Regions from separate parts of the Pallidibacillus thermolactis genome, predicted to be linked through region 2. Evidence: riboswitches for the same ligand, from Rfam matches in the RefSeq annotation. Region 2 holds a riboswitch; each other region holds the start of a gene.
The links. Region 2 has a riboswitch for thiamine pyrophosphate ahead of tenA (thiaminase II). Riboswitches for the same ligand answer to the same signal wherever they lie in the genome.
Positions count from the first base shown of each region.

Region 1: another riboswitch for thiamine pyrophosphate. It lies ahead of OEV82_RS11625 (ABC transporter substrate-binding protein); the one in region 2 lies ahead of tenA (thiaminase II).
Region 3: another riboswitch for thiamine pyrophosphate. It lies ahead of OEV82_RS02235 (beta/alpha barrel domain-containing protein); the one in region 2 lies ahead of tenA (thiaminase II).
Region 4: another riboswitch for thiamine pyrophosphate. It lies ahead of tenA (thiaminase II); the one in region 2 lies ahead of tenA (thiaminase II).

Region 1 is NZ_JAOUSE010000038.1:13,748-17,119, reverse strand. It holds gene OEV82_RS11635 (ABC transporter permease) at 1-362, opposite strand, end outside; gene OEV82_RS11630 (thiamine-binding protein) at 362-655, opposite strand; gene OEV82_RS11625 (ABC transporter substrate-binding protein) at 667-1,665, opposite strand; TPP riboswitch at 1,866-1,974, opposite strand; gene OEV82_RS11620 (SDR family oxidoreductase) at 2,412-3,239, opposite strand; gene OEV82_RS11615 (DUF6176 family protein) at 3,242-3,372, opposite strand, start outside.
Region 2 is NZ_JAOUSE010000039.1:4,338-7,709, forward strand. It holds gene thiD (bifunctional hydroxymethylpyrimidine kinase/phosphomethylpyrimidine kinase) at 1-484, opposite strand, end outside; gene thiW (energy coupling factor transporter S component ThiW) at 453-974, opposite strand; gene tenA (thiaminase II) at 991-1,674, opposite strand; TPP riboswitch at 1,760-1,848, opposite strand; TPP riboswitch at 1,938-2,026, opposite strand; gene OEV82_RS11740 (MBL fold metallo-hydrolase) at 2,281-3,219, opposite strand; gene OEV82_RS11745 (enoyl-CoA hydratase/isomerase family protein) at 3,274-3,372, opposite strand, start outside.
Region 3 is NZ_JAOUSE010000003.1:122,039-125,410, forward strand. It holds gene fliD (flagellar filament capping protein FliD) at 1-923, opposite strand, end outside; gene flaG (flagellar protein FlaG) at 910-1,278, opposite strand; TPP riboswitch at 1,552-1,661, shown strand; gene OEV82_RS02235 (beta/alpha barrel domain-containing protein) at 1,756-1,941, shown strand; gene OEV82_RS02240 (thiamine phosphate synthase) at 1,931-2,347, shown strand; gene thiS (sulfur carrier protein ThiS) at 2,350-2,553, shown strand; gene OEV82_RS02250 (thiazole synthase) at 2,559-3,326, shown strand; gene OEV82_RS02255 (ThiF family adenylyltransferase) at 3,326-3,372, shown strand, end outside.
Region 4 is NZ_JAOUSE010000009.1:14,755-18,126, forward strand. It holds gene OEV82_RS05080 (ABC transporter ATP-binding protein) at 1-672, opposite strand, end outside; gene OEV82_RS05085 (ECF transporter S component) at 650-1,246, opposite strand; gene tenA (thiaminase II) at 1,243-1,929, opposite strand; TPP riboswitch at 2,047-2,147, opposite strand; gene OEV82_RS05095 (LysR family transcriptional regulator) at 2,233-3,099, opposite strand.

The DNA of each region.
Region 1 (3,372 bases), on a different contig from region 2:
GGAAGCATACCAAATCCAAACCATATTACCAGTAATGGAGCAAGTACTATAATTGGAATATTTTGTGAAATAATAAGAAGTGGATAAAAAGCTTCTCTTAAAAATGGAACAATATGCAAAATGGTACCTGTAACAATACCGATGGCACAACCGAGCAAAAGACCAATAATACATAATTGGATCGTTGGCCAAAGATGTTCTAAATACACGTCTGTTCCATGTACAAGTTCAATAAATATGTGTGATGGTGATGGAAGTAGCCATTGTTCAATATTAAAGATCTTAACAAAAAACTCCCAAATGATGAATAAAAGAAGGAGAACCGAAGTTGGTCTCCATCCTTTGATTATTAGTGTTTTCATTATCTGTACTTTTCAGTCAATTGGTCCATTGACGCCCCTTCTTCTGGATTAAAATACACTTTAATTTGTGAAATGATACTTGGTGCACCAAGTTCAACCATCCGCTCATTCATTTTTTCAACAATAGCAAGTAGTTCATGTAAATCGCCTTCCATTGTCGTCTCCAACGGATTTACTTGATATTTAACACCAGAGTTTATTATTACGGAAATTGCCTCGTCAATATATGGAATAGGGTCTCCCCCATTTTTCGTACGTGGTATGATTTGAATACTAACTAACGCATTAGCCATTCTGTTCACTCCTATTCAGGTAAAAATTCATTCGTAAATGCTTTTTCTGCCTCTAATTCTTTTTCCATTAAACCATTTTCAAACATCCAATCAGCATAATTTTTCCAAACCTCTAACTTTTGTTCACCCCAACGTGGAGCATCATCTTGATACTTTGCTGATAGCCATTCTTGGCTTTTTCGTACTAATTCTGCGTCTAATTCCGGAACTGCATCAATTAAAAGGTTAGCTGCTTCTTCTGGATTTTTAATGGCAAATTCATATCCTTTGGCTACTGCGGCAATAAACTTTCGAACAGTTTCTGGATTATCCGAAATTAGCTCTTCATTTGTAATAATGACCGGTGTATAGTAATCAAGTTTCTCGCTATAATCTGCTAACCATACCATATTGATCGGAATTTCTCTCATCTCCGCTTCTATACCAGTCCAACCATAATAAATCCAAAAGAAATCGATATTTTGTTGGAGCGCTGTAAAAAAATCTGTATTTCCGACATTGAGAATTTCTACTTTATCAATACTTGCTTTTTCTTGTTTCATTAATGACTCAATAACGGCTGCTTCTATTGGTGAGCCCCAACCACCATAAGTTTTTCCTTCAAAATCTTTTGGAGATGTAATATTTTGTTCTTTTAACGACGCAAATCCAGATGTATTATGTTGGATTATAGCTGCAATTGAAACTAATGGGATATCTTGAGTTCTAGCAAGGGTAACTCCTTCTTGGTAACTGATACCAAAATCGGCTTGAGCTGAAGCAACTAAATTTTCTGCCGTTGCTTCTCCAGGCATAATAATTTCAACATCAAGTCCCTCTTCTTCAAAAAAACCTTTATCCTGTGCGACATACAAACCAGTATGATTCGTATTTGGTGTCCAGTCTAACACGAGTTTGACTTTTTCTAACCCCTCATTTGATTCATTGTTATTTGGTGATCCCTCTTGTTCATTATTGCCACAACCAGCAAGTAAACCAAGACAGATCAACAATGAAAAAATTTTCTTCATTTGATTTCCCTCTCTTTTTTCTTGATTATTTTTAAGTTTTGCATAAAATACCATAACTAAACTAAGTTTGAGAGAAACCAATTAAAACGTTTGAGATACTGGTTAACGATGGCCAAAAGTATATAAGGAAAGAAGAAATTACCTTATGAATGAAAAAAACCTAGGAACAACCTAGGGCTTACACATAGCATATGTAAATTTATTTACATAAGTATGTTCCCTACGCTGGTATTAGCCAGATCAGGTTCAAGGGTCTACATCTAACGGATGTACTCTCAACCAGCATCACTGGTTCCCCTACAAACTTATTAATAGTTACGACATTTTTCTACATATTACTCTGCCATAAATTTCACATAAAGGCAATTATTTTTATATGCACTTATTGTAAGAACTGTATCAATAAATTTGATTATGTATACTTGTCGATAAAATTGGGTTAGGATTATTTGTTCAAGGTATCCAACAAATTATCTTTTAGAGGGATATCTAAGATCGTGTTCATCTTCACCTAGTGTCGAGTTCGAAGACATTTCCATCGCTTTCCCTCGTCTTATTGTCATAATATCTCGAATACAATTCAACAATTTTGAATTGTTGCCTCATTCCTTACTTAGCTCATTTAACAAATCATCGATCTAAGCATAAAGTTTATATTTATTTTTTTGTTAATGATTTTTTTCATAATGAAAAGATATCCTCTAATCTATCTCCCTTCAATTATTTTAGTCATGCTCGACTGGAATTTACTTTTTTATCGCTTTAATTACAATGGTTTCAATAAACCTCCATGGAATTAAAGCTTTCCCTAATGTAACAAATCGAGTTATTCCACCGATCGGATAGCGCAATTTAGGACGTTTTGAATGAACAATTTTTAAAATAAGTTGAACGACTTGAATCGGATCTTGTGCATTTATTGCTGATTGTTCAGCCTGTTCTAGTAATTTCTTTTGAAATAAGGAACGGTCATCTTTTTTAGTAATTCGACTCAAGCCTTTCTTCCATATATTTGTTTGATAAGATGCAGGCTCAACGATTGTAACCCAAATGTTCTCATCTAACAGTTCCAGTCGTAAACTTTCACTCCAGCCTTCGAGGGCAAATTTTGATGATGTATACGGAGAAAGACCAGGAAAGCCGAACAAACCACTAACACTGCTAATATTAATTATCTTTCCCCCACCATTATTTTGTATCAAAGGAAGAAAGGTGCGTGTTACACGAATATGTCCAAAAACATTCGTCTGAAACTGTTCAATCCACATATCATCCGTTACTTCTTCAAAAAATCCCCCTTGGGCATAACCTGCATTGTTTATTAAAAGATCAATCTTATTGAATTTATATCTCACTTGTTCATATGCTTTTTCCACTTCATTCGATTTTGTAATATCCATCTGAACACATTCGATTTGATTTTCAACTTTTGCTTCTTTTGCTTTGTTTAGCAAATCATTTCGATTTTTTAAATCCCGCATTGTAGCAAATACAAAGTAACCTGCTTTTGCTAATTCAATCGATGTTAATAAACCAAACCCACTATTCGTTCCGGTAATAACTGCAATTTTCAATGTTACCTCTCCCTACCAATTTCCATTACACTCTTAATCTTATCAGGAATCATAACCGATTCTAACTTAAAATCAACGGGTTCAAAACTAGAATCAATACATTCTCTCCAATATTTCAAATGGATTTGATCCA
Region 2 (3,372 bases):
AAATCTTTTCACAAGCTTTTTTCATATCATCCAAATTCGTAATCGTAAGCCCAGTCAGCACTTCTGCTTCCGGAATATTTGGTGTGATCACTGTCGCAAGTGGTAACAACTCTTTTAATTTTTCAACTGCTTCTGGTTGCAATAGATGATGACCGCCTTTTGATACCATGACCGGGTCAAGAACGATAAACGACGGTTTATACTTTTTCAAACCTTCAATAACAACTTCAATTGTTTCTGGCTTTGATAACATTCCTATTTTAACCGCATCAACCTGAATATCATCAAATACTGCTTCAATCTGATCACGAATAATGTCCGTATCAATATCTTGAACAGATCGAACTTCCACCGTATTTTGGGCGGTCACTGCAGTAATGACTGACATGCCATAAACCCCATTTGCCGAAAAAGCTTTTAGATCTGCTTGAATGCCTGCCCCGCCTCCGGAATCAGAACCCGCGATCGTAAGTGCTGTTTTCATAAATTAAACCTCCTATTATTTTGTTACGGCTCATAACTTTCAGAAGCCCGTATGCCATTAATGCACCGGCAAAGGATGCCATTAAAAAGCTTGGAATTAATCCAAACAGCGTTGCCTTTTGTCCCATAAAGAGAATACCGATTGGATATGTAGCCATCGCCCCGAATATCCCGGTACCTACAACTTCACCAAAGGCTGCTAAGGATAACTTTTTGGTTTTTGAAAAAATAATGGCTGCTAAAAAGGCGCCAATCATACTTCCTGGATAAGCAAATAAACTTCCCGTTCCCATCATGTTTCGTAATGTTGAAGTAAGAAACGCTTGTAATGTGGCATACCAGGGCCCTAATAGAACTGCTGAAATGACATTAGCAAAGTGTTGAATTGGAAAAATTTTGGCAAAACCTAACGGGATATAAATGAGTGTACTTGTTGCTGTCGTAAGTCCCGCAATAATGGCTGTGTACGTTATTTTTCTCGTTTTATTCACCAGTTCCGCCTCCATATTAAATTGGCCAATCTTGTTTGTAATAGTTCATATCCCAGAATAAATATTCATATTTCGATGTCATTTGGAAATGTTTCTCTAAAACAGCTAATTCTCTTTCTGGTTTTCCTTCCGCTAATTCATCCATAAGTTGAATAAGGGCCTTCGCGCCTTCACCAAAAGTCTCAGAGTCATATGTTTCAACCCACTTACGGTAAGGGTTTGATGCCAATATGTCACCATATTGTTTTCTCAGTAGCTTACCAATTTCCCAATAATCCCAAGCACAAGGAAGTAAACAAGCAACAACTTCCGCTAAACTACCATTATGAGCCGCCGTTAGCATATAGGATGTATAAGCAACGTTTACCGGTGTTGGCTTTGTCGCTTCTAACTCCTCATTTGTAATCCCAAATTCCGCTGCAAATTGACGATGTAATTCCATTTCAAAATGTAAAGTGTCATGAAGCACTTGTGAGAATTTTTGCATTGTTTCTAGGTTCGTTGCCTTCGTAACACCGATTGAAAATAGTTTGGCATAATCAATTAAGTACACATAATCTTGCTTCATATAATGAATAAATTTATCTTTATCTAAAGTTCCCTTCCCTAACTCCTGAACAAACGGATGGTTATGATTTTTCTCCCAAATCGGTTGTACGTTCTGAAATAATCTGTCAGTAAAAGTCATTATTTTTTCCATTTTAAATACTCCTCCCTTTTAAAATTAAAAAGCCACTTCCCGCGAAGGAAAGTGGCGTTATTTTCGATACATACATATGTATATACGAATTCCGACACTACTTCCCTACGCTAGTACGAACTAGATCAGGTTCAAAGGGTACTTCTCAGCCATATGGCGCCCCTAGTAGTCTTCTAAAATATTAAGTTTTTTCACAAAACAAAATAAAACCCCGCATTCTTTTCGAACCGCGGGGAAATCGTAACATCATCGTTTTTGTATCTAAATTTTATGTTACACTTCCCTACGCTAGTATGAACTAGATCAGGTTCAAAGGGTACTTCTCAGCCGACCGGCGCCCCTAGTGTAAATTGACTTTATTTTGTTTTGTTTCAACTTGATTGTAGCAAACTTTTCTTAGTTTGGCTATGAAAAGAACTAAAATCCTTTTAGAAGCTGTCAAATAATGTCCATAGCTACGGCTCGGAAAACAAAGTGCCTTTTTATGACAATGGCTTTTTCACCCGTTCAGAATCCAATGAAAATTTGTCAAGGACACGTTACCGCTCCAAGGAGAATTGGGTGTGCCACTTGATTGACCCTTCCATTAGAATGACAGACCGTTTTTTATACAAAATACACATATTTTCCATTGACAAGTTCCCGTTTGCATTCACCTTTGGAACGTAAATATTCTAAATGGGCAAGAGTTTCACCCACAGCAAACCGTGTTTCGTGAATAGTTTCAATAAAAGGAAACAGGACTTTACTAACTTGATAAACCGTACTTTCTTTTTGAATAGCCTCTAATGTTTTTTCAAGTCGTTCAGCATGATGAGCTTTAATCTCTTCTATTCGCTTGTTTGCATCGGTAAACGGCTCGCGATGCGACGGGATGACATACTCAGCATTGAGTTTTTTCACTTTTTCAAGGGAATGATAGTACGTTTGTAACGGATTCGGATCACCATGATACCAGTAACTTATATTCGGTGTAATTTTTGGTAAAATATGGTCTGTTGATAGCAAAACACTTTTTTCTTTATTAAAAAATACAATTAAACCATCGGAATGTCCTGGTGTAAAATAAATTTCGTATTCTAGCTTACCAATTTGTACCTTTTCCCCTTCTTGAAAAAAATGATTCACTTCAGGATACGGTGTTACTCTTGGCTTAAAAGATTTCGTATCGTCAGCCATTGCCTTTGCCGTATCTTTAGGAATCCCAGATAACTGATAATTGGTTTCCAATGAATCTAAAAAATTCTTTTCCCATGCCATAAATCCATCAGTAGCATCAATTTTAGACATAGATACTTTTGCACCCGTTTTTTGTTGAAGTCCACCGGCGTAACCAAAGTGATCAGGATGATAGTGGGTTATATAAATATCGGAAACTTCTTTTCCTTGAAGTTCCTCTTCCCACCGTTTTACCGTTGGTTTATTATGCAAACCGGCATCTATCACTATCCAACCATTGGGTCCTTCTACTAAGAAACAATTGACATGGTTCAGTCGAAAAGGCAAATCTAAGCGAATCCGTTTTAAACCAATCTCTTCTAACATACGATAGCCACCTTTAATTATTTTTTCCACATGTGAAAGTGAGCGTCAAATCTATTATTCTCCTTTAAAGTCAGGCTTCCGCTTTTCAAAAAAAGCACGTATTCCTTCTTTATGATCCTTTGTCTGGAATAATAATGCTTGCATAGTACTTTC
Region 3 (3,372 bases), on a different contig from region 2:
TTTCCATCTCGTATTATCGGTTCATCGGTAAAAGTGGTGTCCCCAATGGTAATATTGATACTTCCTTCTTTAAGTGCACCTGTGATTTGAATCGTATTTTGAATTTTGTCATCTTTTTTAGTTAACGTTCGCGTTTCTTTCTTTTCATTGACAACATAATCAACTTCCACGACATCATTAATATTTAACGTGTTTTTAAACTCAATCGTTCCATCTGAATGGACGAAAGCTACATTTTCATCTGTATCTGGCCAACTTTTACCCTCTTCTTCGGAAGTCTTAAAAATAACGTTGATCCCTTTTCCATTCACTTTAATTGAAATATCAGTAGAAAATGAATCCGATTCATTATTTTGTAATGTTTGTCCTTCTTTTAAGTTTAATTTCACAACTTTTCGATTATCGTGATTAATTTTAATTGATTCACTTTCTAATCCACCTTGTTTCCATTCAAAATCGGCGTTTTTAAACGAATCGCTAATAAAATAAAGGCCTTTATTTACATCAACTTTATGATTCTTATCGGCTGATATTCCTTCTGCATTTTTCATTGTCGCAGCCTTTGCTAATCGTGTAATCTCAGAAATTGTATACGTACCTGTTCCCGCTCCATTTGCTACCGTTGCTGTAACGAAATCTTCATTCGTACTTGTCACACTACGGATACGATAATTTTGCGTACGTGTAAATTCAAACAATTCATTCTGAAAGTCAAATAAAAGTTTATTAATTTCGCGATAAGCATCCCGCTTCCACTCTAACAATGTTTTTTCCTTTTCAATTTTTGTCAGTGGAATTCGTTCGGCTTTCATTAAGTCGGAAACGATGGAGTCAATATCCATACCACTTGCTAAACCACTAACCCGTACACCAACCATGATAGTTTCACTTCCTTTTCCATTCCTTCTATCAAATCTTCTCATTTATTATTAAACCGATTCGTTCCGCCATTGCCGCATATAAATCGAGCATTTTTTTTGGCGGCACTTCTCGAATGACTTCCTTTGTTTCCTCATCAATAATTTGGACATAATATTCTCCAAGTTTTTCATGCATCGTAAATTTTAAAGCAGTGTATGTAGGGCTCAAAAAATCATTTAAGGCTTGGATTACATCTTGAACTTGTTTTTTACCTCCATCAACTTGTCCTGCTGCTTTAGGACCCTCATATCCTTTTGTATCATATTTGGACGGATAAATCTCTTCTTTTAATGAGTTTGTTAGCCTACTTACTGTATCTGTATTTACCATTCGATGGGAAGCAATATGTTTTACCATTCAACATCCCCCTAAAGTTTTTTCGCACATAGATATCTACTTTTTTTATCGGCATAAAGAAAAAAGATTTAACGAATAAATCATATATTCAAAAGATAACAGGCTTCATTCCAAATACAATCCTTGTACACACAAATATAACGCTATGATTGAAACTTTTTTAATGAAAAGGCGCTCTAAATTCAGATTAAGAAAAAACTGGTCACCGTTCTGTAAATAATGTTTGCAAATACAGAAAAGTGTGTTAACATGGAATCGTTAAAAAATTTAATATTGAACCACTAGGGGAGCCTTTGAGAAAGGCTGAGATTAAAGTGTGGACTTTAAGACCCTTAGAACCTGATCTGGACAATGCCAGCGTAGGGAAGTGGAATTTTGGAACATGACCAATTTGGTTCATGTTTATGTTCACATGCCACTTTCCGCAATGGAAAGTGGCTTTTTAATATTCAAATGCGCTTGAAAGGAAGGACTTATGTGGAATTACACGCCATAACAGACGGGAAAAAAACCGCTACAGAGTTGGTCAAGGCTATTTTAGCCATTGCTGATGAGGTGGACTATATCCATATTCGAGAAAAAACAAAACAGACAAGTGAAGTCATTCAACTGGTAGAGCAGCTTTTAACAAAAGGTGTACAAAAAAAAACTCGTGATCAATGACCGGCTGGATGTTGCACTATTAACCGGGATACCGAATGTTCATCTTCCTGGAGCTGGATTGCCTGTCAAGTTAGTCAAACAAAAATTTCCTGAAATTAAAGTGGGTGTAAGTGTACATTCACTAGCAGAAGCGGTTATCGCAGCAGAAGATGGTGCTGATTATTGTCTATTTGGCCATGTATTTCCAACAAATAGTAAAAAAGGGATACCGGGAAAAGGGACAAAATTGTTGAAAGAAATTGTGCAAAAAGCAGGCATTCCTGTTCTGGCAATCGGCGGGATCACACCCGATAATATGACAGAGGTTGCGGCCACAAAAGTAAGTGGCATTGCAGTAATGTCGGCTATTCTTTCTGCACAAAATCCAAAAGAAGCAGCAAAACTTTTTCGGAAAGAAAGGGATTGATTATGCAACTCGTTATTAACGGTCAACAAGTGGAAGTGGAAAATGGGATCAAAAATATAGAAGATTTATTACACCATTTCCAATTGCAAGAAAGAATTGTGGTTATCGAACAAAATGGGGAAATAGTCGAAAAAGGACAATATGACATTCAACCCGTCAATGACGGTGACAGAATTGAAATTGTTCAATTTGTTGGAGGAGGATGAAAAACATGTTAAAAATTGGAGATAAAACATTTCGGTCACGACTATTATTAGGTACAGGAAAATTCCCGTCCTTTGAAATTCAAAAGAAAGCCGTTGAAGTGTCTGAGACGGAAATTTTAACGTTCGCAGTAAGAAGAATGAATATTTTTGAACCTTCGCAGCCAAATTTTTTAGAAATGCTTGACCTTTCAAAGTATTCCCTGTTACCAAATACCGCTGGAGCAAAAACGGCCGAAGAAGCGGTTAGAATTGCCAAACTTGCCAAAGCTTCAGGTTTATGTGACATGGTAAAAGTCGAAGTCATTGGCGATGATCAAACATTATTGCCGGACCCGATTGAAACATTACGCGCATCTGAAATGTTACTGGAAGAAGGATTCATTGTTCTTCCGTATACGTCCGATGATGTGGTTTTGGCAAAAAGGTTAGAAGAGTTAGGTGTTCATGCCATTATGCCGGGCGCTTCTCCGATAGGATCCGGTCAAGGGATTGTCAATCCTTTGAATCTATCATTTATTATTGAACAGGCCAATGTCCCGGTTATTGTGGATGCAGGTATCGGGTCACCGGCGGATTGTGCCCTGGCGATGGAAATGGGGGCGGATGGAGTATTATTAAATACGGCCGTATCGGGTGCAAAAGACCCGGTAAAAATGGCAAAAGCAATGAAGTTAGCTGTAGAAGCGGGCAGACTCGGATATGAAGCAGGACGGATTCCGAAAAAATGGTATGCTGAGGCAAGCAGTCCGACAGAAGGAATGTTAACACCATAATGGAACGTTATTCACGACAAATGTTATTTTCAGAAATTGGTGAGGA
Region 4 (3,372 bases), on a different contig from region 2:
AAAATGATGGATAATGTCCTCGGGCTCTCCATCTCCAATCACATTTCCGCCCTCATTTAACATAATAATCCGATCCATCCACTCAATACAGCCGTCTAACATATGTTCAACAAAAATCATTGTTTGATTTGTTTTTTGAGATAGTCGGTGTAATATTTCAAGTATTTCTTTCCTGCCAGCTGGATCTAACTGAGCAGTTGGTTCATCAAAGAACAGCACCTCTGGCTCCAAGGCTAGTAAACAAGCTAAAGCTAGTCTTTGTTTCATTCCGCCTGATAATGTATCGATAGGGGTTTTCTTATCTACTTTTAAACCGACTTGATTCATTAAATTAGAGATAATATTGTCCATTTCGGTTTGAGGAACGGATCGGTTCTCAAGGCTAAATGCAATCTCTTCATCCACATGCAACATACAAAATTGAGAGTCAGGATCCTGAAACATAATTCCCACATTATCTCTCAGAAATACTTGTCCTGTTACTTCTGCTTCTATATACTCTGGAATGATCCCAGCGAGAGTGGAAATCAAAGTTGATTTCCCACCTCCGCTTGGTCCAAGTATCAATACCTTTTCTCCTTTATTAATAGATAGCGTAATATTTTTCAATATGTGTTCTGAACGGTTATAATAACGGACAGAAAGATCATTACAGCCCAGAAACATGTCCATTGGCATCTTCCTTTTTTCTTTTTTCTTTCATAATTGCATATTGTTCTAACACACCTGTTTTTGCCAATGTATCTACTACTACTTTTGCTAACCAACCGCCAAGAATCATACCGCTGATAATATGAATACCTAACGTAGTTAATAATACCTCTGTCGAGTAATATCCAAAACCTTTTGCCAACAAATTATAAATCATTCCAAAAACGGCCGCCAAAGCACCAGAAAGCATTAAAGTAAAAAGGTTATATCGCTTGTATCTGAATATGGCAAAAGCAATTTCAGAACCAATCCCTTGAAATAGTCCTACTAATAAGGCAGCTAATCCAAAATGACTTCCTGTAAATAATTCCACTGCTGCAGCCGTAACTTCTGCGACAAATGCCGCACCTGGTTTACGAATGATATAGGCAACAATAGGACTAGCGATCACCCAGATGCCAAACATAAAACTGGCACCGACAGGCCCAATTACAGCAGAAATCGGAATCCAAAGTGTAGACCAGCCTAAATAGATCACACCACAAATTACTGATAAAATAACCGCTAAGACGATTTCTTTCATTTTCCAAGTCAAGATTGTATTACCTCCATTTTTACAGGCCAATCCTCAAGTTTATAAGCCATATCCCAAAACATATATTCAAGCTGACAGCTAAGTAAGAAATGTTCCTTCATTTTTTCTTTTTCTATGTTTGTCGCTTCCTTTACCAGTTCATCAAGCCGTGCACAAAACTTTGTTGTGATTGAATCGGTCCGATTGCCATAGAAATGGATCCATTCATAAAATGGATGTGAACGGTCTGGGTTCACTTCTGTTAATAATCGCTTCCCTATTTCCCAGTAAGTCCACGGGCACGGCAATAAAACTGCAATAATTTCACCCAATGTCCCTTCATGAGCAACCGTCAGCATATGCCGTATGTATTGATGTGCGGTTGGAGACAATGGGTACCCTTGTAATTCTTCGTATTTGACATCTGCAACTTGACAAAAGTTATGATGTGGATGTGTTTCACTATTCAAAATAAAAGAAATTTGCTTATTAAACATTTCCATATCCTTACGATCTTTACACTTTGAAATTGCCATTCCATAGATTCGTATAAAGGCATTTAAATACTCAAAGTCTTGCTTTACATAATGAATTAGTTGTTCCTTCTTTAAATCTCCATTTGCTATTCCCTGTACAAATGGATGCTCAAAAATAGCATTAAAAATCGGATCTGCTTCTTTTCTCAGTTCTACAGAAAAACTCATGTTTATTTATGCCTCCTTATTAGTTATAGTGGAAGACGCTAGTTAGGAAGCAATTGCAGAATAAAGACATAAAAAAACCGCACCAAAATGGAGCGGCAGAATACTTTTAAATATACTCTTGCACGGACTCCACTTCCCTACGCTAGTATGAACTAGATCAGGTTCAAAGGGTCCGGGATACTTCCCGTCTCAGCCGAAAGGCTCCCCTAGTGTCTTCCTATACATTCCTATTCATTTAATTATCACTTTACACACACTTTTCAGTAAAGTCAATACAATCTTACATAAGTTAATAATTTTATTTCACCATACCCTTTGTAAAACACTACAAAATGTTTGAATATTAGGTTCTTCTGAGCGAACCTTTAAGTTAATACAAAACGTAGTAATCGGTTCGGATACAGGTTGAAGGATGGTGATAGAGCCCTCCTCCAACTCTTTTTTTATAATATTTTCTCCTAATATGGCATATCCGGTTCCATTTAATACAGCACTTTTAACCGTTTCATCGCTGCCACCAACCACAATCATAGATTGAGGCTGCAACTTGCTTGTTTTGAAATAGCGGTTAATAATACTACTGAAACTACAATTTTTATCGTAAGAGATAAATGGATACAGACCAAAGATATCTTCCAAACTACGATCTTTGCTAATTTGTGAGGACACAACCAAAAAAGTTTTTTCTTCCTCTAAAAAGATTTGTCTCATATCTATTTCATGAAAATTACCAGCAATGATTGCAATATCTGCAACATGGTCCTTCACACTTTGAATGGCATGTGCACTATTTAATGGTAGAAGATTCACCCGAACGTTCGGATACAATTCCTTATAATGTTTTATAATGTGTGATAACCGCCTTGTACAGTAGTATTCAGATGCTGCTATTGTTAAAATTCCTTTAGGTCCATGCAATTCTTCCATTTCTTTTTCCATTTGGGCAATAAGTGAAAATATCTGATCAACGTGAACCTTTAGCTGTTTTCCAGCAGTCGTTAATACTGTCCTTTTTCCAATTCTTGTAAAAAGGGTATGATTAAGCTCTTTTTCAAGAGATTGTATTTGTAACGTAATGGTGGGTTGTGTGTAGCCTAATTTGTTTGCTGCCTTGGATAAATTCAATTCCTCTGCAACAACTTTGAAGGTTTTTAAATGTCGTAGTTCCATTCCACTACCTCTTTCTTAAAAAACCCCTCTTCGGAAGAATGTAAGTTATCTTAATTATAACATTGCAATAAATTATCTAATGAAATCAAGTATCAATAATGATTTATATTTTATAGACAATTATGATTATTTTAATAATAATATATAAATTTTTTCAATAGTTAAGTAGCTTCATTTTTTTCGGTTTCACGACCAAATATCTATACTTCTCTCTCTCCATCTATTTTTGATTCAAAAATGGGATTATAGGCACTCTTTTATCGAAACGATTGC